Regions from separate parts of the Bacillus nitroreducens genome, predicted to be linked through region 2. Evidence: a T-box and tRNA genes for the amino acid it is inferred to sense, from the RefSeq annotation. Region 2 holds a T-box; the other regions hold tRNA genes.

Region 1 (10,472 bases), 170 kb from region 2:
AAATGTTTCAAGTAAAATGCAAATAAAAAAGCGCCATGAGGAAACCTCATAACGCTTGATGACCCGTACGGGATTCGAACCCGTGTTACCGCCGTGAAAGGGCGGTGTCTTAACCGCTTGACCAACGGGCCATAATATTCATCTATATAAAGTATCATGGCGGAGAAGGAGGGATTTGAACCCTCGCGCCGCTTACGCGACCTACACCCTTAGCAGGGGCGCCTCTTCAGCCACTTGAGTACTTCCCCAAAAATGGCTCCACAGGTAGGATTCGAACCTACGACCGATCGGTTAACAGCCGATAGCTCTACCACTGAGCTACTGTGGAATAATATATGGTGGGCCTAAATGGACTCGAACCATCGACCTCACGCTTATCAGGCGTGCGCTCTAACCAGCTGAGCTATAGGCCCATTTAATAATTGGAGCGGGTGATGAGAATCGAACTCACGACATCAGCTTGGAAGGCTGAGGTTTTACCATTAAACTACACCCGCATTTTGTCATATGGGGCGGCTGATGGGAATCGAACCCACGAATGTCGGAACCACAATCCGATGCGTTAACCACTTCGCCACAACCGCCATTAATCTTTATGGAATTAGTAAGGTGGCTCAGGACGGAATCGAACCGCCGACACAAGGATTTTCAGTCCTTTGCTCTACCGACTGAGCTACTGAGCCACTGCATATGGCGGTCCCGACCGGGATCGAACCGGCGATCTCCTGCGTGACAGGCAGGCATGTTAACCGCTACACCACGGGACCTTTTTTTCTTAATAAAAACTTTCAATACACAATACTTGTAATAACTGTCCCTTCCTCTACTAGCTTATTCGAGATGTTTTGTCCGTCGGGACAACTCGTAGCTTACTCGATGAAGTGTCGCTCGTCGCTACACCACGGGACCTTTTTTTCAGAAAGACAAATACTATTTTACGATAGTTTCTAGTAAGTGTCAAGAGTTTTTTTGGTTGCGGGGGCAGGATTTGAACCTACGACCTTCGGGTTATGAGCCCGACGAGCTACCAGACTGCTCCACCCCGCGATAATAGAAAATTATATAATACCTTGTTATGCGACTAGTTTATTATTTACTGTCCCTTCCTCTACTAGCTAATCAAGAAGCTATATCCGTCGGGACAACTCGTAGTTATTTCGATGATGCAACGCTCGTTGCTCCACCCCGCGCTAATAACAAACTATTTCAAAATAAATATGGCGGAGGAAGAGGGATTCGAACCCCCGCGGGCTTTAACACCCCTGTCGGTTTTCAAGACCGATCCCTTCAGCCGGACTTGGGTATTCCTCCACATATAAAAAGTTGTAACTGGTGGACCTTGTAGGACTCGAACCTACGACCGGACGGTTATGAGCCGTCTGCTCTAACCAGCTGAGCTAAAGGTCCTAGATATTTAATATTAATGGTAGCGGCGGAGGGGATCGAACCCCCGACCTCACGGGTATGAACCGTACGCTCTAGCCAGCTGAGCTACACCGCCATAAATAATTATACTTTTAAGAGTCTATTGGTGGAGCCTAGCGGGATCGAACCGCTGACCTCCTGCGTGCAAGGCAGGCGCTCTCCCAGCTGAGCTAAGGCCCCAAATGGATTATATTAATGGTCGGGAAGACAGGATTCGAACCTGCGACCCCTTGGTCCCAAACCAAGTGCTCTACCAAGCTGAGCTACTTCCCGTAATGGCGCGCCCGAAAGGAGTCGAACCCATAACCTTCTGATCCGTAGTCAGACGCTCTATCCAATTGAGCTACGGGCGCATTTACTATTAAAATGGTGCCGAGGACCGGAATCGAACCGGTACGGTAGTCACCTACCGCAGGATTTTAAGTCCTGTGCGTCTGCCAGTTCCGCCACCCCGGCAATTTAGTAAATAACTTCTGGAGCGGAAGACGGGATTCGAACCCGCGACCCCCACCTTGGCAAGGTGGTGTTCTACCACTGAACTACTTCCGCATAATGCGGGTGAAGGGACTCGAACCCCCACGTCAAAGACACTAGATCCTAAGTCTAGCGCGTCTGCCAATTCCGCCACACCCGCATATTTAAATAAAATGGTGAGCCATGAAGGATTCGAACCTTCGACCCTCTGATTAAAAGTCAGATGCTCTACCGACTGAGCTAATGGCTCTAAATGGTGCCGGCTAGAGGACTTGAACCCCCAACCTACTGATTACAAGTCAGTTGCTCTACCAATTGAGCTAAACCGGCACATTTAGGAATTATGGTGGAGGATGACGGGATCGAACCGCCGACCCCCTGCTTGTAAGGCAGGTGCTCTCCCAGCTGAGCTAATCCTCCATCTTTTCAACCTAGCAACGTCCTACTCTCACAGGGGCAATGCCCCAACTACCATCGGCGCTGAAGAACTTAACTTCCGTGTTCGGTATGGGAACGGGTGTGACCTCTTCGCTATCGTCACTAGATAAGATAAAGACAAGATATATTATACTATCTTCTCAAAAAAATGCAAGAAGAAATTTTCATTCCTTCAAAACTAGATAACGTACGCACATTCATTCATTTGTCTTGCTACGGCTCCTATACAGTCGCCTTCGCAATTCTATTTGGTTAAGTCCTCGATCGATTAGTATCAGTCAGCTGCACATGTCACCATGCTTCCACCTCTGACCTATCAACCTCGTCATCTTCGAGGGATCTTACTAGTTTAACACTATGGGAAATCTCATCTTGAGGGGGGCTTCATGCTTAGATGCTTTCAGCACTTATCCCTTCCACACATAGCTACCCAGCTATGCCCTTGGCAGGACAACTGGTACACCAGCGGTGTGTCCATCCCGGTCCTCTCGTACTAAGGACAGCTCCTCTCAAATTTCCTACGCCCACGACGGATAGGGACCGAACTGTCTCACGACGTTCTGAACCCAGCTCGCGTACCGCTTTAATGGGCGAACAGCCCAACCCTTGGGACCGACTACAGCCCCAGGATGCGATGAGCCGACATCGAGGTGCCAAACCTCCCCGTCGATGTGGACTCTTGGGGGAGATAAGCCTGTTATCCCCGGGGTAGCTTTTATCCGTTGAGCGATGGCCCTTCCATGCGGAACCACCGGATCACTAAGCCCGACTTTCGTCCCTGCTCGACTTGTAGGTCTCGCAGTCAAGCTCCCTTGTGCCTTTACACTCTACGAATGATTTCCAACCATTCTGAGGGAACCTTTGGGCGCCTCCGTTACTCTTTAGGAGGCGACCGCCCCAGTCAAACTGCCCACCTGACACTGTCTCCAAGGCCGATAAGGCCTTCGGGTTAGAATTTCAATACAGCCAGGGTAGTATCCCACCGACGCCTCCACCGAAGCTAGCGCTCCGGCTTCCAAGGCTCCTACCTATCCTGTACAAGCTGTACCAAAATTCAATATCAGGTTGCAGTAAAGCTCCACGGGGTCTTTCCGTCCTGTCGCGGGTAACCTGCATCTTCACAGGTACTATAATTTCACCGAGTCTCTCGTTGAGACAGTGCCCAGATCGTTACACCTTTCGTGCGGGTCAGAACTTACCTGACAAGGAATTTCGCTACCTTAGGACCGTTATAGTTACGGCCGCCGTTTACTGGGGCTTCGATTCAGAGCTTCGCTTGCGCTAACCCCTCCTCTTAACCTTCCAGCACCGGGCAGGTGTCAGCCCCTATACTTCGCCTTGCGGCTTCGCAGAGACCTGTGTTTTTGCTAAACAGTCGCCTGGGCCTATTCACTGCGGCTTTTCAGAGCTATGCACCCTAAAAAGCACCCCTTCTCCCGAAGTTACGGGGTCATTTTGCCGAGTTCCTTAACGAGAGTTCTCTCGATCACCTTAGGATTCTCTCCTCGCCTACCTGTGTCGGTTTGCGGTACGGGCACCATTTACCTCGCTAGAAGCTTTTCTTGGCAGTGTGGAATCAGGAACTTCGGTACTATATTTCCCTCGCCATCACAGCTCAACCTTACGGTAAGCGGATTTGCCTACTTACCAGTCTAACTGCTTGGACGCACATATCCAACAGTGCGCTTACCCTATCCTCCTGCGTCCCTCCATCGCTCAAACAGTAAAGAGGTGGTACAGGAATATCAACCTGTTGTCCATCGCCTACGCTTTTCAGCCTCGGCTTAGGTCCCGACTAACCCTGAGCGGACGAGCCTTCCTCAGGAAACCTTAGGCATTCGGTGGAGGGGATTCTCACCCCTCTTTCGCTACTCATACCGGCATTCTCACTTCTAAGCGCTCCACCAGTCCTCACGGTCTGACTTCGCTGCACTTAGAACGCTCTCCTACCATTGTTCGTAAGAACAATCCACAGCTTCGGTGATACGTTTAGCCCCGGTACATTTTCGGCGCAGAGTCACTCGACCAGTGAGCTATTACGCACTCTTTAAATGGTGGCTGCTTCTAAGCCAACATCCTGGTTGTCTAAGCAACTCCACATCCTTTTCCACTTAACGTATACTTTGGGACCTTAGCTGGTGGTCTGGGCTGTTTCCCTCTTGACTACGGATCTTATCACTCGCAGTCTGACTCCCGAGAATCAAGTCTTTGGCATTCGGAGTTTGACTGAATTCGGTAACCCGATGAGGGCCCCTAGTCCAATCAGTGCTCTACCTCCAAGACTCTATACTCGAGGCTAGCCCTAAAGCTATTTCGGAGAGAACCAGCTATCTCCAAGTTCGATTGGAATTTCTCCGCTACCCACACCTCATCCCCGCACTTTTCAACGTACGTGGGTTCGGGCCTCCATTCAGTGTTACCTGAACTTCACCCTGGACATGGGTAGATCACCTGGTTTCGGGTCTACGACCACGTACTCATTCGCCCTATTCAGACTCGCTTTCGCTGCGGCTCCGTCTCTTCGACTTAACCTTGCACGTAATCGTAACTCGCCGGTTCATTCTACAAAAGGCACGCCATCACACATTAATGTGCTTTGACTACTTGTAGGCACACGGTTTCAGGTTCTATTTCACTCCCCTCCCGGGGTGCTTTTCACCTTTCCCTCACGGTACTGGTTCACTATCGGTCACTAGGGAGTATTTAGCCTTGGGAGATGGTCCTCCCAGCTTCCGACGGGATTTCACGTGTCCCGCCGTACTCAGGATCCACTCAAGAGAGAACGAAGTTTCGACTACAGGGTTGTTACCTTCTCTGACGGACCTTTCCAGGTCGCTTCGTCTACTTCGCTCTTTTGTAACTCCGTATAGAGTGTCCTACAACCCCAAGAGGCAAGCCTCTTGGTTTGGGCTATCTTCCGTTTCGCTCGCCGCTACTCAGGAAATCGCGTTTGCTTTCTCTTCCTCTGGGTACTTAGATGTTTCAGTTCCCCAGGTCTACCTTCGCTTACCCTATGAATTCAGGTAAGGATACTGCCCCATTACGAGCAGTGGGTTTCCCCATTCGGAAATCTTCGGATCAATGCTTACTTACAGCTCCCCGAAGCATATCGGTGTTAGTACCGTCCTTCATCGGCTCCTAGTGCCTAGGCATCCACCGTGCGCCCTTTATAACTTAACCTGTTTGGCTTCGATAAGCTTCAAATTTCTTCGCTTCTCATGCGCCTATAAGTTTAAAGAACTTTACTTCAATGAATGTTTTGTTACGTTATCTAGTTTTCAAAGAACGAAGTTAATGACTTCAATCACATCGTGATTTACATCAGTGAATAGTCTTCATGCAGCATTGCGCTGAGTAGTTAATCATTATTAACTAATCTTGTAGACGCAAGCGCAATTGATTTTTGAGAAAGGCAAAAATCAACCTTTGAGAGAAAAAGCACTCTCAAAACTGACCACAATACAAAACGTCTTTTTTATGAAGTTCGTAGAACTTCAGTTCCCTTAGAAAGGAGGTGATCCAGCCGCACCTTCCGATACGGCTACCTTGTTACGACTTCACCCCAATCATCTGTCCCACCTTAGGCGGCTGGCTCCTTACGGTTACCCCACCGACTTCGGGTGTTACAAACTCTCGTGGTGTGACGGGCGGTGTGTACAAGGCCCGGGAACGTATTCACCGCGGCATGCTGATCCGCGATTACTAGCGATTCCGGCTTCATGCAGGCGAGTTGCAGCCTGCAATCCGAACTGAGAATGGTTTTATGGGATTGGCTTAACCTCGCGGTTTCGCTGCCCTTTGTACCATCCATTGTAGCACGTGTGTAGCCCAGGTCATAAGGGGCATGATGATTTGACGTCATCCCCACCTTCCTCCGGTTTGTCACCGGCAGTCACCTTAGAGTGCCCAACTGAATGCTGGCAACTAAGATCAAGGGTTGCGCTCGTTGCGGGACTTAACCCAACATCTCACGACACGAGCTGACGACAACCATGCACCACCTGTCACTCTGTCCCCGAAGGGAACGTCCTATCTCTAGGAGTGTCAGAGGATGTCAAGACCTGGTAAGGTTCTTCGCGTTGCTTCGAATTAAACCACATGCTCCACCGCTTGTGCGGGCCCCCGTCAATTCCTTTGAGTTTCAGTCTTGCGACCGTACTCCCCAGGCGGAGTGCTTAATGCGTTGACTTCAGCACTAAAGGGCGGAAACCCTCTAACACTTAGCACTCATCGTTTACGGCGTGGACTACCAGGGTATCTAATCCTGTTCGCTCCCCACGCTTTCGCGCCTCAGCGTCAGTTACAGACCAGAGAGCCGCCTTCGCCACTGGTGTTCCTCCACATCTCTACGCATTTCACCGCTACACGTGGAATTCCGCTCTCCTCTTCTGCACTCAAGTCCCCCAGTTTCCAATGACCCTCCACGGTTGAGCCGTGGGCTTTCACATCAGACTTAAAGGACCGCCTGCGCGCGCTTTACGCCCAATAATTCCGGATAACGCTTGCCACCTACGTATTACCGCGGCTGCTGGCACGTAGTTAGCCGTGGCTTTCTGGTTAGGTACCGTCAAGGTACCGCCCTATTCGAACGATACTTGTTCTTCCCTAACAACAGAGCTTTACGATCCGAAGACCTTCTTCGCTCACGCGGCGTTGCTCCGTCAGACTTTCGTCCATTGCGGAAGATTCCCTACTGCTGCCTCCCGTAGGAGTCTGGGCCGTGTCTCAGTCCCAGTGTGGCCGATCACCCTCTCAGGTCGGCTACGCATCGTTGCCTTGGTGAGCCGTTACCTCACCAACTAGCTAATGCGCCGCGGGCCCATCCGTAAGTGATAGCAAGAAGCCATCTTTTAATATAAGACCATGTGGTCTCATATGTTATCCGGTATTAGCTCCGGTTTCCCGAAGTTATCCCAGTCTTACAGGTAGGTTGCCCACGTGTTACTCACCCGTCCGCCGCTAATCTTTGGGAGCAAGCTCCCTTAGATTCGCTCGACTTGCATGTATTAGGCACGCCGCCAGCGTTCATCCTGAGCCAGGATCAAACTCTCCAATAGAGTATTGATTGCTCAATAATTTAAAAATTGAATTAACGTTGACGCTTGTATTGTGTTCAGTTTTCAAAGAACCTTTTTAACTCGTCGCCCAGAAGCGACTTTTCTAATATAACATTTTTATTTCCGAGTGTCAACTTCTTTTTTCAAAAAGTTTTTTTGTTTAACACTCATTTATGAACGCTTGTTTCAGCGACAAGTACTAATATATCATCCCTATTTTACTTTTTCAAGTCTTTTTTAAAAAAAGTTTTAAACAAAATAAAAAAGCTTCTCTTCTATCTATTCTATTAATCAAATCGATAGAGAAGATACAATTTATTATACAAGAAAAAGTTTTTATATAAAATACTTTTTTCTTAAAGTTAAAGACCTTTTTCATATTATATCTTTCCTTTTTTGCCTCTATTATTTTAATCATAATTGCTAGATTTACACATATATTTTATTAATAGTGATTTCGGAAGGGGGATAAAGGTTTTGTTTATTGAATTCTTACAGGCAATGGGAATGTTTTTATCACTAGGTATGTGTTTATTTTTATTTTCTTTTGTATATATAGTAGGTTTAAGAATATGTAATAGCGAGGAAAAAATCGAAACTAGCACTTTTATCACTTTTGTTTCTTCTCTCATTTTTGCCTTTATTTTTAGCTTCTTTGCTAATACATTTCATTAATCAAAACATTAGCTGACAATCTAATTCAATGGTTGTCAGTTTTTTTATGTTCCAAACACATGCATTTTTTGGCAAAAGTTGAAAATACTACGACTATGATGAATATATTGGCTTGGAGGAAGAGGAATGAAGAACCTTTTACTGGTTGGGATTATTTTTTTGTTCCAGCTTTCATTTTTATCTGTTGACGTTTTTGCTGAAGTAACTCCCGAAGAATTAAAAAAATACACAACCGAGACTGGATTAACAGAAAGCGATCTTGAAGATTATTTAGCGGTTTATGATTTGTCTGTAAAGGATTTTGAGAGTGTTCATGAATTGGTTTCTTATCTCGGCGAACCAGTTAATAATGAAACCATCCAGACTCTACTAACAAAGCATAATATAGATGAGGATGAGTTGCACCATATCCTGAGTGGGTTTGGAGAGTCTGTAAAGGACTATTTATTCATTAGGGATCTTGAAGCAACGGTAGATTTCTACTTAAATCACGCAGAGGTTTTGGTGGATGCAGAGAGAATGCTTTCAGATATAGGACTAGACGAAGAAGAAATAAGCGGATTATTGCTCCATTTTTTAAGCCTAAATGATTTGAATCTAGAGCAGAAAATGAAATCTATCAACTTCAATTTGGAGCAGTATTTTTCCTATAATAATTCGGAAGGCTTATCATCCGAACAGCAAAAAGAGCTTCTCGTGATGTATGATAAGATGATCGAAATGTTCGAGTTGCAACCTCGATATTACTTACTAGAGGATGGTGTTCGAGAAGCGGTCACGTATGATGAACTACTGAAAAAAAAATCTCTTGATGGAGCGGACCTTCTTATTGAACTCTATAGAGGGAATGACGAGTACTTGCTCGACCTTAAAGTATCCGAGGAAATGCTAGCTTCCGACTTTATCATTGAGCGTGGGGAGAAATTCCTTACTGTTGCAACACTTGCTAATGAGATGAGCATAAAAGTACAAGGTAATAAACTCCCTACTACAGCAAGTCCTTATTTAAACCTCCTATTAATAGGAGCACTGCTGATGATTATTGGTATTGGTGCCCTTTTTATGAACCGAAAATATGCTTAATACTAAAGCCATGTCTACAAATAGACATGGCTTTAGTTGATTTAACCTACACTTTGCTCTGATAATTGAACCTGTTGTTTTTTCTTTCGTTCACCTAAGGAATATAACCAAATCCCCACTAAGATAATAATACCTCCTATTACCTGGGTATGAAGGATCTTTTCTGACAATATAAAATATGCAAGTATGGCAGCCCCAACAGGTTCGAATAGAATACTTACCGAAATAGTTGAGGTACTTACCCATTTCAATGACCAATTAAAGAGGTTATGACCTAGTAATGTAGGAACAATTGCGAGTAGTAAAAAGTACATCCAATCTTGACCTGCGTATCCCCCAAGTGGTTGTTTTAAGATCACTACATATAAAAATAATGTAATTGTACTAAAGCTGTATACAACAAATGTATAGGCAATGAGGGATAATCTTTTTAGGACAGTTTGCCCAAATAATAGATATGCGGTAATCATCATACAAGAAACAATCGCTAAAAAGTTTCCGAATAGGGCTGTCCCGCTAACCTGGAAATCCCCCCAACTAATAATGATACTTCCGACTAAAGCAAGACAAGTACTTAAAATGGCACCTAAACCTATTTTTTCTTTAAACAAGAAAAAGGTTCCAATGAAAGCAAAAACTGGCTGCATGGTCACTAATACTGTTGAGCTTGTTACAGATGTATAGTTGAGGGATTCAAACCATAGTATAAAATGCAGGGCTAAAAACACACCTGAGATCGCGGAATATAGCCAATCTTTCTTCGTAATTCCCTTCAACTCTTTCCTATGTTTTAGCACGAAAAGAGGAAACATGAGCAAAACTGTAAAAAACAACCGATAGAACGCAATAACAGCTGCAGGTGCATTAGCTAATTTAACAAATATAGCCGAGGTCGATACAGCAATAACCCCAACTGCAAGTACGAAGTATGGATTTATTTTGGGTTGATTCATGTTTGTCACTTCATTTCTATATATAATTCTAATTTAGTATATAGGATAAACGCGAGAAAAGGGTAGAAGAAATTCTACCCTTAACCCGCCTTTGTTTCTTTTTCTTAATAATGTGCGTGTTTACAAAGAAAAGCGTAACGCGTTCTCTTAGCAGCAACATATAAGGTATGTTAAAATCGCCCGCTACAAAGCTATCTATAATCCCGACCCACTATACTTAGAACTAGACGAAAAAAAGCCCTCATTTCAAGGGCTCCCATATTGTTGTATATTGAGTTAATAATCGTTCAAACACGTTTAACATCTGGCGAATTTTCTTCTCCTCATAGTTGCTTAGACATGAGATTTGTATCCATTTCTTCTCTTG
Region 2 (10,472 bases):
GGGGATTTTTATTAGATTCAATTCGTTTCAACGTACCAGTAGCTCCTTTATGTCAATTCTTTTTCCATTATATCCTAACAAACATACATAAAAAAGCAGCACAACGTAAAACATACTAAAGAAAAAGTTACATAAAGAAAGGTGTGCATGTGAATGAATTTGAATTTAAGACATGCGATTAAGCACAATGTCGCGGGAAACTCGCAAGCTGAATTAGAGGATACAATTGTAGATGCCATCCAAAGCGGAGAAGAAAAAATGCTTCCAGGTCTTGGTGTATTATTTGAAGTGATTTGGCAAAACGCAAGCCAAGAGGAAAAGCAAGAAATGCTTTCGACATTAGAGGATGGATTAAAGCAATAAACGCAAAAGGCCGATGATAAATCTCATCGGCTTTAATTATTTCGGGTAGATATTTAATCAAATTTGATTTTATTGACAGTTTCTTGGTCTAACCTTTTAATAACCTCTGCAATTAGCTTAACAGCATTTTCATAATCATCACGGTGTAGTATTCCAGCATGTGAATGAATATAACGAGTAGCTATCGTTATCGCTAATGATGGAACACCTTCTAACGTAATATGGATGGCACCTGCGTCAGTTCCTCCACCCGCAATGGCATCAAATTGATATGGGATTTTGAGTTCATCTGCTACCCCAACTACAAAATCACGCAAACCTTTGTGGGAAACCATTGACGCATCATAAAGAATAATTTGTGGTCCATCCCCCATTTTACTTAACGCTTCTTTTTCTGAAATTCCAGGAGTATCGCCTGCGATTCCTACATCAACAGCAATCGCAATATCAGGCTTGATCATCGTTGCAGCTGTTTTTGCACCACGAAGACCAACTTCTTCTTGAACAGAACCGACTCCATAAACAACATTCGCATGTTCTTCATTCTTCAAATATTTTAATACATCAATCGCAATAGCACAGCCAATACGGTTATCCCATGCTTTCGCTAACAACATTTTTTCATTGTTCATGACAGTGAATTCAAAATATGGGACAACTTGATCACCAGGTCTCACTCCAAATTCTAGAGCCTGCTCCCTGCTTGATGCGCCGATATCAATAAACATATCTTTAATGTCAACCGGCTTTTTACGTGCTTCAGGGGATAAAATATGGGGTGGTTTTGAACCAATAACACCCGTTATATCTCCTTTACTAGTAACAACTGTTACACGTTGTGCAAGCATGACCTGTGACCACCAACCGCCAACTGTTTGAAAACGTAAAAATCCTTTATCATCAATTTGGGTAATCATAAAACCTACTTCATCAAGGTGACCAGATATCATAATTTTGGGTCCGTTGGCTTTGCCTTCTTTTTTCGCAATTAAGCTTCCAAGCCCATCATACAAAATTTCATCAGAGTATGGTGTTATGTATTTCTTCATGACTTCACAAGGCTCACGTTCATTACCTGGGATACCTTTTGCATCAGTTAGATCTTTAAGCATCGTTAATGTTTCATCAAGCTTTGTCATTATTACATCACCTAACTTTCGTTAATTTAACGATTTCATTATACAGAAAATATTGGTAATCGAGCAATGATAGGTGATCTTTTATTTTACTCCACTAGATCCAAACCCACCTTCTCCTCTTTCGGACCTTGTGATTTCATCAACCTGATGCAAATTCACCTGTGCAACCGGGGCTATCACCATCTGTGCGATTCTCATATGCTTTTCCACTATGAAGTCCTGTTTGCCGTGATTGATTAAGATAACACCAATTTCTCCACGGTATCCCTCGTCAATCGTTCCCGGGCTATTCAATACGGTTACGGAATGCTTGAGTGCTAGTCCACTTCTTGGTCTGACTTGTGCTTCTGTTCCAGGTGGCAGTTCCATTTTAATTCCTGTTTTGATCATTTGCGCCTCACCAGGTTTAATCTTTTTTTCTTCGGCAGAAAATAAATCTAATCCAGCATCACCAGGGTTCGCTTGTAATGGGAGTCTTGCATCTTCATTTATCAACATGATCTTTACGTTAAATGTCATGTAATCTCGACCTCCTTCGAAAGAAATTATAACAAATAACAAAAAACTTGAAACCTTTTCCGTATGTAAATCGTATATGTTGGCATATTGAGAATGGAGGGAGTCCTCTTATGTTTGTCCTACTTATTCGTTTTGTACTAATACTTCTCATTATTTTCCTACTATATCGGATTTTTAAGTATGTTTTGAATCCAAAGAGGAAACTTGAACTTGCTCATGAAAAAGGTGAATTCTTCTGGTACGATGATCAAGAAAATGTCCATAAAAATTTTTTATTAACGTACAAAGGTGTATTATTCGAAGGGGAAAAATATTTAGGAACAACTCAAAAATCATTTGAGATTGTGTCCATTTTTATTTGGGCCAAAAAAGACAATCTTAAGGGATTAACATTGACAGATTTTCAATACATTGAACGTCGAATTAATGAAATTTATCCACATGCAAAAATTGATTGGAAAAGTCCGATTAAGGAACTTATTAGAGAAAACAGTCGTGAACGCTAATTCACGACTGTTTTTTCATTGATAGGATTTACTTGGTTTAAAAAATTCATGCCACTTGATAATCACCTGTTTTTCTCTGAGTAAATAGAATAAGAGAGTGAGTGCTAGGAGAATTGTGAGTATAACAGTTGTAGAAAATTCACGGATAAATTGACCGAAAACAGTGTAAAGAAGAGCAACTGGGATATTTGAATAGAAGGAGCCTTTGGCATATTCGCGAAAATTTCTCGAAACATCCATGAGACATAAGGATAATAGATGAAAATTAATAAAAGGAATAAGTCGTAAAATAGCAATTTGCCCAATGGTAAAATTCACTTTGTCACCCAACCACTTTAGTTTGAGTGTGTTAATTTTTTTTGCTAGTTTGGGGACTTGCCTATATAAAAAATAAAAAACAATGCTGAGCGTGGTTAAGCCTAGTAATGAATAGATTGTTCCAAAAACAGATCCAAATAAAATCCCCCCAACGATACATATGACAGGTACAGGTATGAATAGGACGGGCCGGATAAGATGTAACGCAATAAATATAATGGGGGCGAGTAGTCCAGTGGATTCCATCAAAACAAACAGAAGTGTCATTGTTTCATCCAATCGTCCGACTCACCTCATTTCTAGTGTGCTAATTCAAGTGCTATTTAAGCATATACAATCGTACAAGTAGTTATGACAAGTTCATGTAAATATATAAGTAGAGTGCAATTGTAAGGACGGAAAGAGCTGGAAGGAGGATGACAAATTGCCTATGTTTCGTCTTATGGCGGAATTGCTTCATTCCTAAAGTAACTCCTAAGGCACCACCTAAAACGGATGCTATCCAAATGTGTTTTTCTGAGATTCGCCATTTGTTTCTTCTTGCTCTATTTTTGTCGACATACATGAGTAAAAATCCATAAAGATTTAAACTTAAGTAGATTATGAGAATTATCATTCTAGTACCACCTTCGTCTAAACTAAATTCTGTTCTATACCAGACATGTTGTAAAAATAAAAAAGGTTACTCTCATTTTACAATGGGAGTAACCTTTTACCTAAACTTATTTTAGGTTGTTTTTTGCAACTGTTGCTAATTCTGCAAATGCTTTTTCATCGCTAACAGCTAGGTCAGCAAGCATTTTACGGTTTACTTCGATACCAGCAACTTTAAGACCGTGCATTAAACGGCTGTATGAAAGACCGTTTTGACGAGCAGCAGCATTGATACGAGTAATCCATAGCTTACGGAAGTCGCGTTTCTTTTGACGACGGTCACGGTAAGCATACATTAATGATTTCATTACTTGTTGGTTTGCTACTTTATATAAAGTGTGTTTTGAACCGAAATAACCTTTAGCTAATTTTAATACCTTTTTACGACGTTTGCGTGTAACTGTTCCGCCTTTTACTCTTGGCATTTTGTTTCCCTCCTAGAATCTATATCAATCGATCACGATTATTTAATGTTGTCTAACATATGACGAATACGTTTGAAATCGCCTTTGCTTACTAATGAAGCTTTACGAAGCTTACGCTTTTGCTTTTGAGTTTTATTTCCAAATAAGTGACTTGTATATGCATTTGAACGTTTAAGTTTTCCAGATCCTGTTTTCTTAAAACGCTTTGCACTACCACGGTGTGTTTTCATTTTTGGCATAGGGAGTTCCTCCTCGATTTATTACTTTTCAGTTTTTGGTGCTAGTACTAAAAACATACTTCTTCCATCCATTTTTGGATGTGATTCAATTGTTGCAACTTCTGCACAAGCTGCAGAAAAGCGATTTAAAACACGTTGACCGATTTCTTTATGTGTAATCGCACGACCTTTAAAGCGAATTGATGCTTTAACTTTGTCGCCCTTTTCAAGGAATTTGATCGCGTTGCGAAGCTTAGTGTTAAAATCATGCTCATCAATTGTTGGACTAAGTCTAACTTCCTTGATGTTAATAACCTTTTGGTTTTTACGAGCTTCTTTTTCCCTCTTCTGTTGCTCAAAACGATACTTACCGTAGTCCATAATACGACATACAGGTGGTTTCGCATTTGGCGCAACCATTACAAGGTCCAGATTTGCTCGAGCAGCAATTTCTAATGCTTCATTTTTAGATTTAATTCCTAGTTGATCACCATTTTGACCAATCAAACGAACTTCACGGGCACGGATGCCTTCGTTTACCATCATGTCTTTGCTAATAATTAGCCACCTCCAAGGTTTTTTAAAGAATTGCCTCGTTTGAAATCTTGCGCATATTACAGATTAGAGACAAACAAAAAGTGTGGATGTATACACACCCACACTATTACAATTCATCATTTCAACATTAATGATTAATGAACGTAAAACCTACCAACTGCAATTTGCGTCAATCAGGTGAGAAGCGGGTGCTTCTACTTTCTCAAACAAGTATTCAATTACCTATAAAAGTATAACATCTATGATGATAACTGTCAAACGGTGCAACTAGAATAACACAACGAGGTTTATTCTAGCATGCACAGTTATCTTTGACAAGCTTTTTTTAGTTTTTTACTTTTTTACTTCCTGCAGGATGTTTGCAAGGAATGTATCAAATGCATGAGTCTCTGATTTTTGTTGGCCATATCTACGGACGTTTACAGCATTCTCCTCAATTTCATTATCCCCTACTACAAGCATATATGGTACTTTTTGCATCTGTGCTTCACGGATTTTATATCCGATTTTTTCATCGCGGTCATCAATTTCCACACGTAATCCTTCGGCTTGAAGTTTTTCTTGAACACTCTTCGCATAGTCTAAATGCGCATCTGGTGATACAGGAATTACTTGGACTTGGACTGGTGCTAACCAAGTTGGGAATGCGCCTTTGTATTCTTCAATTAGATAAGCTACAAAGCGTTCCATAGTGGATACAACACCACGGTGAATCACGACAGGACGATGTTGTTTTCCATCCTCACCAATATACGTTAGGTCGAAGCGTTCAGGTAATAAGAAATCAAGTTGAACAGTTGATAGTGTCTCATCTTTTCCAAGTGCTGTACGAACTTGAACGTCTAACTTAGGACCATAGAATGCCGCTTCACCTTCTGCCTCGAAATAATCAAGGCCAAGGTCATCCATTGCCGCTTTTAACATCGATTGCGCTTTTTCCCACATTGCATCATCATCGAAATATTTTTCAGTATCAGCAGGATCACGATAAGAAAGACGGAAGCTGAAATCTTTGATATCAAAGTCTTTGTACACTTCTAATATCAGATTTACAACGCGTTTGAACTCTTCTTGAATTTGGTCAGGTCGTACAAAGATGTGCGCATCGTTAAGAGTCATACCTCGAACACGTTGTAGTCCAGATAACGCTCCACTCATCTCATAACGGTGCATAGTTCCCAATTCTGCAATTCGAATTGGAAGTTTTCGATAGCTGTGGATTCCATTTTTATAAATCATCATGTGATGCGGGCAGTTCATTGGTCGCAATACAAGCTCTTCATTATCCATTTCCATTACAGGAAACATATCTTCTTGGTAATGATCCCAGTGTCCTGAAGTTTTATATAGATCAACATTTGCAAGTACAGGTGTATACACATGGTCATAACCAAGTCTTACTTCCTTATCCACAATATAGCGTTCAATAATGCGACGAATTGTAGCACCTTTTGGAAGCCAAAGTGGTAAACCTTGACCTACTTTTTGAGAATTTGTAAACAAGCTTAGTTCTTTACCTAACTTACGATGATCACGTTCTTTAGCTTCTTCTAGTAAACGAAGATATTCATCTAGGTCAGCCTTTTTGAAAAATGCAGTCCCATAAATACGTTGAAGCATCTTATTATCGCTATCGCCTCTCCAGTAAGCTCCAGCAATGCTCAACAGCTTAAATTCTTTAATTTTTCCTGTTGAAGGAACATGAACTCCACGGCAAAGATCAAAGAATTCACCTTGTTCATAAATTGATAATGTTTCACCCTCAGGAATATCTTGAATTAATTCAAGCTTTAGTTCATCACCAATTTCCTCATAACGACGAATCGCTTCATCTCGTGTAACCTCAACACGGTGAATTTCAAGGTTCTCATTCACAATTTTCTTCATTTCTTTTTCAATAATTGGTAAATCTTCAGGTGTTAAAGATGTTTCCATATCAATATCATAATAGAAGCCATTTTCAATGACTGGACCTATTCCAAGCTTTACGTCTTTGTAAAGGCGTTTAATTGCTTGTGCCATTAAGTGAGCTGTACTATGTCGCATGATCTCTAATGCTGCATCCGTATCTTGGATAATAATAGCAATTTCACCATCTTCATGGATTTCAGTACGCAAATCAATTTCTTGACCATTGAATTTTCCAGCCATCGATTTTTTCTTCAGTCCTGGGCTGATTGAGCCTGCAATTTCTTCTGTTGTGATTCCTTTAGGAAACTCCTTCACTGCTCCGTCTGGGAATGTAATTTTTACTACCTCTGACATCAGTTTCAACTCCTTTAATTTTAAAGCTCTAGGCGCTAAAGCCTTTGACGACAAGCATAAGATGAGTGCTGCTAAGAAGGTACATCTTACCTTACGAAGCGATTAGTCAAGAGAGGCGATGGCGCCTGGAGCTAGATAAAAATAAAAATAAAAAATACCCGTCCCTAAAAAAGGGACGAGTATATGTATCGTGGTTCCACCCTTGTTCCCATGTCAAACATACAAAAAAGTACGTCTTGGCATGGCTCAAGAAAAAAATAACGGTTTTTTCCGTCAGTAATTACAACTTTGCATACAAAGCTTCACTACTGAAGTTTAGAGGTGGTAATCATATTATTCGTGTTAGAAAGCTTCCAGCCTAGGCTTCCTTCTCTGATAAACCGTAATAATTGATCGTGTCCTCATCATAACTTTTACACTATTTAAGTGAATATTGATAATATGTAGGTATTATAGTCCTATTTAAAAGTTAAATCAAGGCCACTTCACACATTTTATATGTTTTTTGCTTTTAGACGACGATTTTCAAATGATTTTTTAGTGTATATCGTAACATTTTCCAAAAAAATATTATGAATGGTCTGGACCATTCCATTATCAATTTGGTCAGTATATATTGAAATTGATTTAGGTGAAATAGAAACTAAAGGTGCTAATACCGCAGAATCAATATACATCGGTTGATGTAAAATTAATTTTCGATCAATATACTTAAATAACTCATCTCGCTTGATTTCTGTAAAATCTGGATTAAAAAAGTAAAATTGTTCATCGTGTAAAATATGTAATTCGTCAAGGAGTGGTTCACGGTTTTCCCGAAATTCACGTAATCCTTGAATAAATGTTTGATATTCCTGCTCCAGCTTATATTCATCTATAGCCGCTTCTACAACTTGCAATAACGCCTCATTATAGGAACGCATACGAAATTTAATAAACGACTCGAATGAAAATGAAATAGGTATCTCTAAAAAATCATGGAGTGCCTCCGCAATTAGTTGTTCGCGCGGAACAACATCCTGAACTGTTGGAATCTCAGGGTTACTCCCATCCATTAATGCCTTTGCAATCTCTAAAATTTGTTTTTTCTCCTCGTAATCCGTAAAGTAAAATATATTTTCAATGTAATCGAGGATCCAATCGTCCTCTCTATTTTTGATTATAAATTCAATCATCACTGGAATAATCACAACTTGAACTGCATATTGGATCTTTTCTGATATGTAGACAGACACCACATTCTCTTCTTCATGTTCAACCCGTATGTAATCTATAGAAAGAGCTTTTACTTTTTCTAGTAAGCCCTTAAACATTTTTTGTGCCTCTGTTGGTTCTCTAAAATGCATTTCAATCAAGCTAGTCCCCCCCTAATAACCAATACCATTACCCTGTTACATGTATATGGTAAGTGGGACAACTTTAGAATATAAAAAATGACTATCTCAGTTATGAGATAGTCATTTTTATAGGAAACACTCGTAAGATTTACTTTCCCAGACTGTCTTGAAAACGCTTGTCAGACAAGGCGCGCTCGCCGATCGAAGACGCGAATAGAAGTTGCCTTCATGAGCGGACGAGTGAGGCTAGTAACGAAGTGTGCGAGCGTTTGTCAACAGTCTGGGACTTTCTCAGTTATGAGATAGTCATTTTTATTAGTATCGTCTGTTCTTTCCTGTGAGTTCAACTGGTTTTGCTAAATATCTGATTCGCTCCATAATCCGAAGAGCTTTCATTTTTTCCTCTTCTCCACGTTGTGTATAGGTGAGATGATGTTCAAGACCTTTGAAATCAAAGTTGGATGTGAAAAAGGTAGGTAAGTTTTCCAGCATACGATATTGAAGAATACTTCCGAGTATCTCATCTCTCACCCAACTTGACATAGCTTCAGCACCAATGTCATCAAGCATTAATACTGGAACTTCTTTTACTGCGTCAATTTTAGAATTGAGAGATTGATCTTGCATAGAGCCCTTTATTTCCCTTATAAATTCCGGAACATACACAAGCATCGATGCCACTTTTTTGCGAGCTAGTCCATTCGCTACTGCCCCTAAAAAATAGGTTTTACCAATACCAAAAGACCCATGTAGATATAATCCTTGCATTCGTTTACCAGGTTCGTAATTATCTAGAAATTCTTGTATTAATAAAATGGCATCTGAACGCCCTTCATCAAATTCAAGAGACTCAAGGGAAGCTTCTAGAATATCTTTTGGAATATACATGCTTTTAATTAATGATTTATATTTAATCCGCTCGTCATGCATAACCTTTTTCGGACATCTTTCATATCTCAAATCGATTGTACTTCCTTTAAGTTCAAGCTGTGGATGATAACCCTGCAACATATTTTTACATGTTTCTAGACTCTCACATTTATTACATTCTTTACTCTGATTAATGTACTCGTACAATTTTACAAGATTTCGATTAATCATATCACTTGTAATTTGATCTTGATGGCTATTAATAAAGTCCCTTATGTCTGTATGATTTAATACTTCATGTTTAATTTTTTCATAGCGTTGCTGAAAATCAGACGGATTCGAAAGTCTTCTTAAAGAATCTTGGATTGGTTTCATATAAATCACCCCCTATTAGGAAATTATGATTTCTGCTGATTTTTTTTCAATCTTTCCTCAAATAAGCGCTTCTTTTCCTCAAACGAAGGATCTTGCATTTTCTTCTTTTTTGGGGTTTCTTGTTTTGTACCTTCGTCATCTTGCTTTAACCAATCTGGTAATAATTCTTTGCGGATTGGTTGTCTTTTATTTTTGTTGGATTTCTTATCAGCGTTCCAATTATGCTTCTTGGCAGTTTCCATTGCTTCTTTTACTGTTTTAATATTTAATCTCGCCCAGTTGCTTGCAATGGTTTCAATATAAGACCTTGTAAGCCTCATGTCTGATTTTAACATGACATAATACAACAGTACATTTACAACACCTGGAAGAAGATTTTGTTTGAACATTATTTCTTCCACAATTTTCAATTCCGATACAGATGGCTGTGCACCACCAGATACATCGATTAAAAACTCTTTTGGAGAGATTCTTTCAAGCTTTTGTATCAATTCTTCTTCCTTTGTTTGTGGTACTTTATTTGTCATTGTCTGATTTGACAACGGTTGAATTCTTTCTGACAAACTAGGTAGTTCATTACCTGTTTCAAATTGATACCAGTCTCTTGACGCTTTTCTCAGTTGTTCGATGTCGACTTTTTCATTTGGATCAAGGGCACTCATGACAATTCCTTGCATGTCAATCGGATTGATTCCATATAGAAAGGATAGTTTTATAATCGCTTCTTTCACTTTAGGTGTAATGGATTGTTTCGGTATCATGACATCTGAAATGCCTGCAAAAAACAAATCAAAATCAAAGCTTTCATTTTCAATAACTAATTTTTTATCCTGACTTCGGTCCATGAAATCTGTATTATCTTCCTGTTCAAGATTATTTTTCATTTCATCACTTATAGTAGAAATCATTTGCGAAACATTTACAG
Region 3 (10,472 bases), 1.4 Mb from region 2:
GAAAATGTACCGGGGCTAAACGTATCACCGAAGCTGTGGATTGTTCTTACGAACAATGGTAGGAGAGCGTTCTAAGTGCAGCGAAGTCAGACCGTGAGGACTGGTGGAGCGCTTAGAAGTGAGAATGCCGGTATGAGTAGCGAAAGAGGGGTGAGAATCCCCTCCACCGAATGCCTAAGGTTTCCTGAGGAAGGCTCGTCCGCTCAGGGTTAGTCGGGACCTAAGCCGAGGCTGAAAAGCGTAGGCGATGGACAACAGGTTGATATTCCTGTACCACCTCTTTACCGTTTGAGCGATGGAGGGACGCAGGAGGATAGGGTAAGCGCACTGTTGGATATGTGCGTCCAAGCAGTTAGACTGGTAAGTAGGCAAATCCGCTTACCGTAAGGTTGAGCTGTGATGGCGAGGGAAATATAGTACCGAAGTTCCTGATTCCACACTGCCAAGAAAAGCTTCTAGCGAGGTAAATGGTGCCCGTACCGCAAACCGACACAGGTAGGCGAGGAGAGAATCCTAAGGTGATCGAGAGAACTCTCGTTAAGGAACTCGGCAAAATGACCCCGTAACTTCGGGAGAAGGGGTGCTTTTTAGGGTGCATAGCCCTGAAAAGCCGCAGTGAATAGGCCCAGGCGACTGTTTAGCAAAAACACAGGTCTCTGCGAAGCCGCAAGGCGAAGTATAGGGGCTGACACCTGCCCGGTGCTGGAAGGTTAAGAGGAGGGGTTAGCGCAAGCGAAGCTCTGAATCGAAGCCCCAGTAAACGGCGGCCGTAACTATAACGGTCCTAAGGTAGCGAAATTCCTTGTCAGGTAAGTTCTGACCCGCACGAAAGGTGTAACGATCTGGGCACTGTCTCAACGAGAGACTCGGTGAAATTATAGTACCTGTGAAGATGCAGGTTACCCGCGACAGGACGGAAAGACCCCGTGGAGCTTTACTGCAACCTGATATTGAATTTTGGTACAGCTTGTACAGGATAGGTAGGAGCCTTGGAAGCCGGAGCGCTAGCTTCGGTGGAGGCGTCGGTGGGATACTACCCTGGCTGTATTGAAATTCTAACCCGAAGGCCTTATCGGCCTTGGAGACAGTGTCAGGTGGGCAGTTTGACTGGGGCGGTCGCCTCCTAAAGAGTAACGGAGGCGCCCAAAGGTTCCCTCAGAATGGTTGGAAATCATTCGTAGAGTGTAAAGGCACAAGGGAGCTTGACTGCGAGACCTACAAGTCGAGCAGGGACGAAAGTCGGGCTTAGTGATCCGGTGGTTCCGCATGGAAGGGCCATCGCTCAACGGATAAAAGCTACCCCGGGGATAACAGGCTTATCTCCCCCAAGAGTCCACATCGACGGGGAGGTTTGGCACCTCGATGTCGGCTCATCGCATCCTGGGGCTGTAGTCGGTCCCAAGGGTTGGGCTGTTCGCCCATTAAAGCGGTACGCGAGCTGGGTTCAGAACGTCGTGAGACAGTTCGGTCCCTATCCGTCGTGGGCGTAGGAAATTTGAGAGGAGCTGTCCTTAGTACGAGAGGACCGGGATGGACACACCGCTGGTGTACCAGTTGTCCTGCCAAGGGCATAGCTGGGTAGCTATGTGTGGAAGGGATAAGTGCTGAAAGCATCTAAGCATGAAGCCCCCCTCAAGATGAGATTTCCCATAGTGTTAAACTAGTAAGATCCCTCGAAGATGACGAGGTTGATAGGTCAGAGGTGGAAGCATGGTGACATGTGCAGCTGACTGATACTAATCGATCGAGGACTTAACCAAATAGAATTGCGAAGGCGACTGTATAGGAGCCGTAGCAAGACAAATGAATGAATGTGCGTACGTTATCTAGTTTTGAAGGAATGAATCCTTCTAATAGTTTAGTGACGATAGCGAAGAGGTCACACCCGTTCCCATACCGAACACGGAAGTTAAGCTCTTCAGCGCCGATGGTAGTTGGGGCATTGCCCCTGTGAGAGTAGGACGTCGCTAAGCTTTTATTCCGCAGTAGCTCAGTGGTAGAGCTATCGGCTGTTAACCGATCGGTCGTAGGTTCGAATCCTACCTGCGGAGCCATTGCTTCCATAGCTCAGCTGGTAGAGCACTTCCATGGTAAGGAAGAGGTCAGCGGTTCGAGCCCGCTTGGAAGCTTAAAAAAGAGACTTTATATTATTGGCCCGTTGGTCAAGCGGTTAAGACACCGCCCTTTCACGGCGGTAACACGGGTTCGAATCCCGTACGGGTCACCATTAATGTTAGTAGCATTAGCACATCTTGTGCGTCGGAGGATTAGCTCAGCTGGGAGAGCACCTGCCTTACAAGCAGGGGGTCGGCGGTTCGAGCCCGTCATCCTCCACCATTTTAAACCTAATAATGCCGGTGTAGCTCAGTTGGTAGAGCAACTGACTTGTAATCAGTAGGTCGTGGGTTCGACTCCTATCGCCGGCACCATTTTAAATTTAATGATGGAGGGGTAGCGAAGTGGCTAAACGCGGCGGACTGTAAATCCGCTCCCTCAGGGTTCGGCGGTTCGAATCCGTCCCCCTCCACCATTTCTATAAGATAATAGGCCATTATTCTTTCTTTGGATTTAATCAAAAGGATGAAGCAGGCTATTTTTTTGGAAATTATTCAACAATTTTACTTATCAACTAACTCATAATTTGTTCGTTATATGTGCAAAATAAAAGAGTAATTGATTACATTGATGGGCTATAGCCAAGTGGTAAGGCAACGGACTTTGACTCCGTCATTCGTAGGTTCGAATCCTGCTAGCCCAGCCATTTTCATAATAGTTTCGTTTGAGCCATTAGCTCAGTTGGTAGAGCACGAAAGAGTATGCTTCGGAGCACATTCTTCAGCGTACCAATCGAGTTGCTACTTGCGTAAACTTTCTGAGATTGGGACGTCGTAGTTTAATTTGTTATCTAAATTTATCTGCATAATACTTATACGAGCCATTAGCTCAGTTGGTAGAGCATCTGACTTTTAATCAGAGGGTCGAAGGTTCGAGTCCTTCATGGCTCATCTCATGCGGAAGTAGTTCAGTGGTAGAACACCACCTTGCCAAGGTGGGGGTCGCGGGTTCGAATCCCGTCTTCCGCTCCATGAACTACTTCTTTTTCTATTTGGGGGCCTTAGCTCAGCTGGGAGAGCGCCTGCCTTGCACGCAGGAGGTCAGCGGTTCGATCCCGCTAGGCTCCACCAAATTCCATAAAATTCACAATAAACCATAGAGGTTTATTTTTTTTTTGCAAAAATTACATGTTTGATCAAGCGGTTAAATTTTTTTATATTCCTAACAGAATCTTATCTATACACTATAATTATTCAAAGGTTAAAAGCCATTTCAGCTAAGATGATGTTTTACCTTATTTAAGACACATTTTATCTAGAGGTGCGTTTTCATATAGGTTAACGGGTATAAATACTTTTTATAAGATGAAAGCGATGTTAGGAATCATTCATTAAACTCCTTCACTGTTTCAATTGATTCCTTCTATACATTGCATATATATACATGTTTTTGTCGAGTTGAGTCATTCTATAAAAAGTAGGAAAATAGGGATATATGGGAGAAGGAGGTTCATTTATTTATGAAGAAGGATATTTCGATTATTGGGGTTCCAATGGACTTAGGTCAGATGCGTAGAGGCGTTGACATGGGACCCAGTGCTATCCGTTATGCGGGTGTTGTAGAGCGTTTAGAGCGCCTTAAATATAATATAGATGATTTAGGAGATATTGAGATAACACGTCCTACTCGTGAGGAAGTAGCAAAGGATGAAAATTTAAAGAACCTCGAGAAAGTATCTGAAGCGAATGAAAAACTTGCGGCTACAGTTGACAAGGTTATTCAAAATGGAAGATTTCCACTTGTCCTAGGTGGTGACCACAGTATTGCAATTGGTTCGCTTGCTGGAATTGCAAAACATTATCAAAATCTAGGGGTTATCTGGTATGATGCTCACGGTGATTTGAACACAGCCGAAACATCACCTTCAGGAAATATACACGGAATGCCTCTAGCAGCTAGTCTTGGACTCGGTCATAAACGATTAACAGATATCGCAGGATATAGTCCAAAAATCAAACCGGAAAATATTGTTCTTATTGGGGCAAGAGCCCTTGATGAAGGTGAAAAGGAATTAATTAAACAGCTTGGAATTAAGGTCTATACCATGCATGAAATCGATCGACTAGGTATGACTAAGGTTATGGAAGAAACAATAGCATATTTGAAAGAAAAAACTGATGGGGTCCATTTATCATTGGATTTAGATGGACTGGATCCACATGATGCTCCAGGAGTTGGAACTCCAGTACTTGGAGGTATTAATTACAGAGAAAGTCACTTAGCTATGGAAATGTTAGAGGAATCCAAATTGATTACTTCAGCTGAATTTGTAGAGGTGAATCCGATATTAGATGACAAAAATAAAACAGCTTCCGTCGCAGTGGCTTTAATGGGTTCTCTATTTGGAGAAAAGCTTTTATAATAACAATACAGTATCTCAGTAAAAGAGATACTGTCTTTTTTTAAATAATGTGTAAATGTTTGATTTCCATTCACATAAACCATCCAAAATTTGTTAAAATGAAAGTTATGGAGAAAATGAAACCTTTTTGAAGGTCATTCGTAAATAATGATACCCGCAATGAGCGGAGGTAGCAAAATGGAGACAATCATAAAAAACAGAATTAGGCAGATTAAAAATGGAGATCAGAGTGCATTTGCAGAGATTGTAGAGTTCTACAAAGACAAGGTTTTTCAGATAAGTTATCGTATGCTGGGAAATCGACATGAGGCAGAAGATATTGCACAAGAGGCCTTTATTCGTGCATATGTTAATATTCATAGCTATGATATGAATAAAAAATTTTCAACATGGTTGTATCGTATTGCGACGAATCTGTCAATTGACCGCATACGAAAGAAAAAACCTGATTACTACCTTGATGCAGAAATTGCAGGCTCTGATGGACTAACTATGTATTCACAAGTCGCTGCAGATGCCGCATTACCAGAGGACGAGCTTGAGACAATGGAACTTCAAGAACAAATTCAAGCGGAAATTTTGAAGCTTCCTGAAAAGTATCGTTCCGTCATTGTTTTAAAATACATCGAGGAGTTTTCGCTTAAAGAAATTGGTGAAATTCTTGACCTGCCTATTGGCACAGTGAAAACAAGAATCCACAGAGGCCGAGAAGCTTTACGAAACCAGCTTCGACATGTATAGGGGTGAGAAAAAATGAACTGTTCAGAAAAAGACATAACAGAACTTATGCACAATTACCTGGATGAGGACATTTCTGAAGAGGAAGAGAAGGTACTGCGTGAGCATTTGCAAACATGCGAATCATGCCAGCAACATTTTCATGAATTAAAGAAGACCATTGCGTTGGTACAAAGTACTTCTCACATTTCTGCACCTAGTGATTTCACATTAAAAGTCATGCAAAATTTACCGAAGGAAAAACGTACTGTAAGCTTTAGACGATGGTTTAGAGAGCATCCGATGCTAACGGCGGCCTCACTCTTCCTTGTACTAATGGCAGGAAGTCTCTTTTCAGTTTGGAGTGAAAGTGATGAATTCTCAGTATCCAAACAGCCGAACTTAATAGTTGAAAACAATACTGTAATTGTCCCAGAAGGTGAAACAATATCTGGAGACGTCGTTGTGAGAAACGGAAAGATTGTGATTGAGGGAGCTGTAGATGGAAATGTCACTGTCATTAATGGTGAAAAGTATATGGCAGCAGCTGGAAATGTGACAGGTGAAATAAAAGAAGTCAATCAAATATTTGAATGGCTTTGGTATCATATGAAAAAAATAGGAACAGACGTTATTCATGTATTTGATCATGAAGATGAAGAAAAATAGACCATCGAACACGATGGTCTATTTTATTCTAGAAAATTAAGCTTATCCTCCTACCAATTTGTACTTGGTGTAGGAATGATATATGATATAATATTATGGCCAACTATGTGTTTTGGATTATTTCATAGAGGAAGTGTGAGAATGTCATTTAATGAACTCCCTTTATTAGGTTACCTCGGCATTTTTCTAGATGTTCTCCTTGTCTGGTATGTGATATATAAATTATTGACCCTCATACGCGGAACGAAAGCGGTTCAGTTACTGAAGGGTATCATTGTTATCGTGTTTATCAGGCTTTTAAGCAGCCTGTTAGAATTACATACATTGTTTTGGTTAGTCGACCAAGTAATGGATTGGGGATTCTTAGCGATTATCGTGATCTTCCAACCTGAATTGCGAAGGGCATTGGAACAACTTGGTCGTGGGAAAATATTTTCAAGAGGCGGTACAGATGAAGATGACCAACAGGCCAATTTAGTTGAAGCCATAACAAAAGCGACTGATTATATGGCAAAGCGTCGAATCGGTGCACTTATTTCAATTGAGCGGCAAACAGGAATGGGGGATTATGTCGAAACAGGAATCCCACTACATTCAGCGATTTCATCTGAATTATTAATTAATATCTTTATCCCAAATACACCTTTACATGATGGTGCTGTGATTATCCAAAAAAACCAGGTAGCAGCTGCAGCTTGTTATTTACCACTTTCGGAGAGTCCATTTATCTCAAAAGAATTGGGAACACGTCACCGAGCAGCACTTGGGATTAGTGAGGTAACAGACAGCATAACCATTATTGTTTCAGAGGAAACAGGAAGTGTGTCAATAACAAAGAACGGAGAACTTCACCGTGATTTGAAACCAGACGCATTTCGTGATTTATTAAATCAAGAACTAGTGATAGCCGAACGCAATACCTCTCATCCACTATGGCAATGGAGGGGGAAAAAGAATGGATAGATTAATGGATAACCGTTGGGTCACACGGATTATTGCATTGTTACTTGCATTACTTTTATTTGCGTCTGTTAGTTTTGAAAATCAGCCTGCATCAAAGAGTCCTGCAGGTATACCATTGTTTTCCAATTACTCAGAAACATTAACGGAGATTCCTGTCAATACATACTATGATGATCAAAATCTAGTTGTATCTGGAGTCCCTCAATATGTGAATGTAACAATTGAAGGTCCATCTGGCGTTACAAAACGGGAAGGGCTACAAAAGGAAATTGAAGTCTATGCAGACCTTACACAGTTAACTGTCGGTACTCATAAGGTGAAATTGCAATATCGAAATATCTCTGAAAAAATAAAAGTTAAAATTGATCCTGCTGAAATCACTGTGGTCATTCAGGAAAAAGTAACAAAAGAATTCCCTGTTGAAGTTGACTTTGTTAACCGTGACCAAGTAGAAGAAGGATATACAATTGAACAACCAGTGGTGTCACCTCGAGTTGTCAAAATTACTGGTGCACTAGAAGAGATAGAAAGAATCGCTATGGTAAAAGCGGTTGTTGATCTAAAAGGTGTAACCGAAACCTTTACACAGGAATCACGGGTAGCTGTCTACGATCGAAATCAAAATGTATTGTCGGTAGCTGTGGAACCGAGTGTTGTTGAAATTACAGTTCCAATCGTTAGCCCGAATAAATCAGTATCTTTTACATTAAAACAAAAAGGAAAGCTTGCAGACGGGTTAAGTTTGGTCAATATCACGCCAACTCCAAATCAAGTTACGATATTTGGACCGAAGGAAGTCATTGATGAGATATCTTCAATTGAAGGTGAGATAGACCTTGATAAAATAAAAGAGGACACTACAATTGAAGTGAAGGTTCCGATACCTAAAGGGGTAATCCAAGTATTACCTGAAAAAATTGAAGTTGCAGTTGATGTTGAAGAAGAGATATCGGAAACCTTCTCAGAATTGTCGATATCGAGCCAAGGCCTAGGAGCTGAATTTGCTTTGACCTTCCTTAATCCTGAATCAGGAACTATTGATATAGATATACATGGTGCACCTAGTGTGATAGAAGGGACAAGTCCAACTGATTTCGAAGTATATATTGATGTAACCGATCTAGAGATTGGTGAACATGAAATAGATATAGAAGTGAATGGCCCAGAGACTGTTAGATGGGTAATACCTCAAGAAAAGGCAAAGATACGAATCACTGAAATTGAAGGGTGAATATTTGTATCTGCAAAAGGAGAGATCATTTAAAATGGGAAAATATTTTGGTACAGATGGTGTTCGTGGTGTTGCAAATAGTGAATTAACTCCAGAGCTCGCTTTTAAAGTAGGACGATTTGGAGGATATGTGCTAACAAAGGATAAAGAAAGACCAAAGGTTATCATTGGACGTGATACTCGTATTTCAGGTCATATGTTAGAAGGTGCTCTTGTAGCAGGACTATTATCTATTGGTGCAGAGGTTATGCGTTTAGGAGTCATCTCAACACCAGGTGTAGCTTATTTAACCAAGGCTTTAGGTGCTGAAGCAGGAGTTATGATTTCTGCTTCACATAATCCAGTACAAGACAATGGAATTAAGTTCTTTGGTCCAGATGGTTTTAAGCTTTCTGATGAACAGGAAAATGAAATTGAAGCACTTCTAGATAAGTCTGAAGATGAACTTCCACGTCCAATCGGAGCAGATTTAGGACAAGTGAACGATTATTTTGAAGGTGGCCAAAAGTATCTCCAATTCTTAAAACAAACAGTGGACGAGGATTTCACAGGTATTCATGTGGCATTGGATTGCGCTCACGGTGCAACATCTTCCCTTGCAACACATTTATTTGCTGATTTAGACGCGGATATTTCAACAATGGGAACTTCTCCAAACGGTCTTAATATTAACGATGGCGTAGGCTCTACACATCCAGAAGCCTTAGCTGCTTTCTTAAAAGAAAAAGGCGCTGATGTTGGACTAGCATTCGATGGAGATGGAGATCGTTTAATAGCAATTGACGAAAATGGAAACATTGTAGATGGCGATCAAATCATGTACATATGTGCAAAGTATTTGAAAGAACAAGGCCGCTTGAAGAATCAAACAGTTGTTTCAACCGTTATGAGTAATCTAGGCTTTTATAAAGCATTAGAAGAGAATGGTATGGAAAGTGTACAAACGGCCGTAGGAGACCGATATGTTGTAGAAGAAATGAAGAAGAGTGGGTATAACCTAGGCGGAGAACAATCTGGTCATATCATTTTCCTTGATTACAATACAACAGGTGATGGCCTCTTAACAGGTTTACAATTAGTGAATATAATGAAAACGACAAAGAAACCTCTATCAGAGCTTGCGAGTGAAATGAAGACATTCCCGCAACTATTAGTGAATGTGAAGGTCTCGGATAAACATCATGTTACCGATAATCCAGTAATCAAAGAGGTTATCGAAAAAGTTGAAGCAGAAATGAATGGAAATGGTCGTATATTAGTGCGTCCTTCAGGTACTGAGCCTTTAGTAAGGGTAATGGCAGAAGCTCCAACAGAAGAACAATGTAAGGAATATGTAAGCCGTATCGTTGCTGTTGTAAAAGCAGAAATGGGAATTGAATAATAAACGTATTAATTAAAAATATGCATACTTGGCACATTTCGTTCCATGTATGCATATTTTTTTAGTATACATGGAAAATTTATTCCATGTTTTGATTGACTAGTTTAGATTTTGTGGTGTATGATTATTTTTGTTCTTTTGAAAGGAGGATAGAGGTTAAAAGAGTAATAAATTCAAAGCGCCAGAACTAAACCACGGACGGAAAAATAACAATGCATATGCAATTGTTTAGGTTTAGTTGACGAGGTGGAGGTTTATCGAATTTTCGGCGGATGCCTCCCGGTTGGTATCAATCACGACCGTAAGTTCTTCTATGTAAAACAGAGGGGTGACTCTCTGCACAAACGGAAGAATATGATTGAACAAAAGAGATAAATATGAAAAAAGGGGCAAGTAAGCCCCGTGCTTTCTTGTTCCCTTTTTAGGGAGGAACAAATTTATGTGCGGAATTGTAGGTTATATCGGAAATCAAGACTCTAAAGAGATTTTGTTAAAGGGACTAGAAAAGCTCGAGTATCGTGGATATGATTCAGCGGGGATTGCGGTTATCAATGATGAAGGTGTTCATGTTTTTAAAGAAAAAGGACGTATTTCAATCCTTCGTAATGCAGTAGACCAAAATGTATTTGCGATGGCTGGGATTGGACACACTCGTTGGGCAACCCACGGAGCGCCAAGTAAAATGAATGCACATCCTCATCAAACATCTTCTGGACGATTCACTCTTGTCCATAATGGTGTGATCGAAAACTACACACAACTTAAGGATGAGTATTTACAAAATGTTGAGATGAAAAGCGATACTGATACTGAAGTCATTGTTCAAGTAATAGAGCAATTTGTCAATCAAGGTCTCGAAGTAGAAGAAGCTTTTCGAAAGACATTAGGTACTCTCAAAGGATCTTATGCAATTGCGATGCTCGATGAGCAAAACAACGAAGTGATCTATGTTGCGAAAAACAAAAGCCCTTTACTTGTTGGGCTTGGCACACACTTTAATGTTGTAGCAAGTGATGCTATGGCAATGCTACAAG

What was found. A T-box is a leader RNA that pairs with one kind of tRNA and senses whether it is charged. The one in region 2 lies ahead of thrS (threonine--tRNA ligase), so its partner is inferred to be a tRNA-Thr.
Region 1: it has a tRNA-Thr gene. The T-box ahead of thrS (threonine--tRNA ligase) is inferred to sense a tRNA for this amino acid. The anticodon was not compared.
Region 3: it has a tRNA-Thr gene. The T-box ahead of thrS (threonine--tRNA ligase) is inferred to sense a tRNA for this amino acid. The anticodon was not compared.

The regions. Positions count from the first base shown of each region.
Region 1 is NZ_CAXHYI020000003.1:2,046,631-2,057,102, reverse strand. It holds tRNA gene ACWPVE_RS13865 (tRNA-Glu) at 60-131, opposite strand; tRNA gene ACWPVE_RS13860 (tRNA-Ser) at 158-248, opposite strand; tRNA gene ACWPVE_RS13855 (tRNA-Asn) at 254-328, opposite strand; tRNA gene ACWPVE_RS13850 (tRNA-Ile) at 337-413, opposite strand; tRNA gene ACWPVE_RS13845 (tRNA-Gly) at 424-497, opposite strand; tRNA gene ACWPVE_RS13840 (tRNA-His) at 509-584, opposite strand; tRNA gene ACWPVE_RS13835 (tRNA-Phe) at 611-683, opposite strand; tRNA gene ACWPVE_RS13830 (tRNA-Asp) at 692-767, opposite strand; tRNA gene ACWPVE_RS13825 (tRNA-Met) at 971-1,047, opposite strand; tRNA gene ACWPVE_RS13820 (tRNA-Ser) at 1,219-1,311, opposite strand; tRNA gene ACWPVE_RS13815 (tRNA-Ile) at 1,331-1,407, opposite strand; tRNA gene ACWPVE_RS13810 (tRNA-Met) at 1,425-1,501, opposite strand; tRNA gene ACWPVE_RS13805 (tRNA-Ala) at 1,530-1,605, opposite strand; tRNA gene ACWPVE_RS13800 (tRNA-Pro) at 1,622-1,698, opposite strand; tRNA gene ACWPVE_RS13795 (tRNA-Arg) at 1,702-1,778, opposite strand; tRNA gene ACWPVE_RS13790 (tRNA-Leu) at 1,793-1,881, opposite strand; tRNA gene ACWPVE_RS13785 (tRNA-Gly) at 1,900-1,974, opposite strand; tRNA gene ACWPVE_RS13780 (tRNA-Leu) at 1,979-2,059, opposite strand; tRNA gene ACWPVE_RS13775 (tRNA-Lys) at 2,074-2,149, opposite strand; tRNA gene ACWPVE_RS13770 (tRNA-Thr) at 2,154-2,229, opposite strand; tRNA gene ACWPVE_RS13765 (tRNA-Val) at 2,244-2,319, opposite strand; rRNA gene rrf (5S ribosomal RNA) at 2,329-2,444, opposite strand; rRNA gene ACWPVE_RS13755 (23S ribosomal RNA) at 2,586-5,517, opposite strand; rRNA gene ACWPVE_RS13750 (16S ribosomal RNA) at 5,845-7,394, opposite strand; gene ACWPVE_RS13745 (processed acidic surface protein) at 8,196-9,152, shown strand; gene ACWPVE_RS13740 (DMT family transporter) at 9,194-10,105, opposite strand; gene ACWPVE_RS13735 (aminotransferase class V-fold PLP-dependent enzyme) at 10,347-10,472, opposite strand, start outside.
Region 2 is NZ_CAXHYI020000003.1:2,217,706-2,228,177, reverse strand. It holds gene ACWPVE_RS14675 (TrmH family RNA methyltransferase) at 1-31, opposite strand, end outside; gene sspI (small acid-soluble spore protein SspI) at 154-363, shown strand; gene ACWPVE_RS14665 (M42 family metallopeptidase) at 417-1,502, opposite strand; gene dut (dUTP diphosphatase) at 1,584-2,021, opposite strand; gene ACWPVE_RS14655 (sigma-w pathway protein ysdB) at 2,132-2,527, shown strand; gene ACWPVE_RS14650 (TVP38/TMEM64 family protein) at 2,543-3,124, opposite strand; gene ACWPVE_RS14645 (DUF1294 domain-containing protein) at 3,195-3,461, opposite strand; gene rplT (50S ribosomal protein L20) at 3,568-3,924, opposite strand; gene rpmI (50S ribosomal protein L35) at 3,963-4,163, opposite strand; gene infC (translation initiation factor IF-3) at 4,185-4,703, opposite strand; ribosomal protein L20 leader region at 4,769-4,906, opposite strand; gene thrS (threonine--tRNA ligase) at 5,034-6,965, opposite strand; T-box leader at 7,134-7,382, opposite strand; gene ytxC (putative sporulation protein YtxC) at 7,460-8,311, opposite strand; gene dnaI (primosomal protein DnaI) at 8,618-9,547, opposite strand; gene ACWPVE_RS14610 (replication initiation and membrane attachment family protein) at 9,571-10,472, opposite strand, start outside.
Region 3 is NZ_CAXHYI020000003.1:861,600-872,071, reverse strand. It holds rRNA gene ACWPVE_RS08105 (23S ribosomal RNA) at 1-1,760, shown strand, start outside; rRNA gene rrf (5S ribosomal RNA) at 1,858-1,973, shown strand; tRNA gene ACWPVE_RS08095 (tRNA-Asn) at 1,980-2,054, shown strand; tRNA gene ACWPVE_RS08090 (tRNA-Thr) at 2,057-2,129, shown strand; tRNA gene ACWPVE_RS08085 (tRNA-Glu) at 2,153-2,227, shown strand; tRNA gene ACWPVE_RS08080 (tRNA-Val) at 2,262-2,337, shown strand; tRNA gene ACWPVE_RS08075 (tRNA-Thr) at 2,354-2,429, shown strand; tRNA gene ACWPVE_RS08070 (tRNA-Tyr) at 2,446-2,530, shown strand; tRNA gene ACWPVE_RS08065 (tRNA-Gln) at 2,687-2,761, shown strand; tRNA gene ACWPVE_RS08060 (tRNA-Lys) at 2,933-3,005, shown strand; tRNA gene ACWPVE_RS08055 (tRNA-Gly) at 3,012-3,086, shown strand; tRNA gene ACWPVE_RS08050 (tRNA-Ala) at 3,110-3,185, shown strand; gene rocF (arginase) at 3,575-4,477, shown strand; gene sigW (RNA polymerase sigma factor SigW) at 4,655-5,218, shown strand; gene ACWPVE_RS08035 (zf-HC2 domain-containing protein) at 5,231-5,863, shown strand; gene cdaA (diadenylate cyclase CdaA) at 6,005-6,826, shown strand; gene ACWPVE_RS08025 (CdaR family protein) at 6,819-8,057, shown strand; gene glmM (phosphoglucosamine mutase) at 8,092-9,438, shown strand; gene glmS (glutamine--fructose-6-phosphate transaminase (isomerizing)) at 9,878-10,472, shown strand, end outside.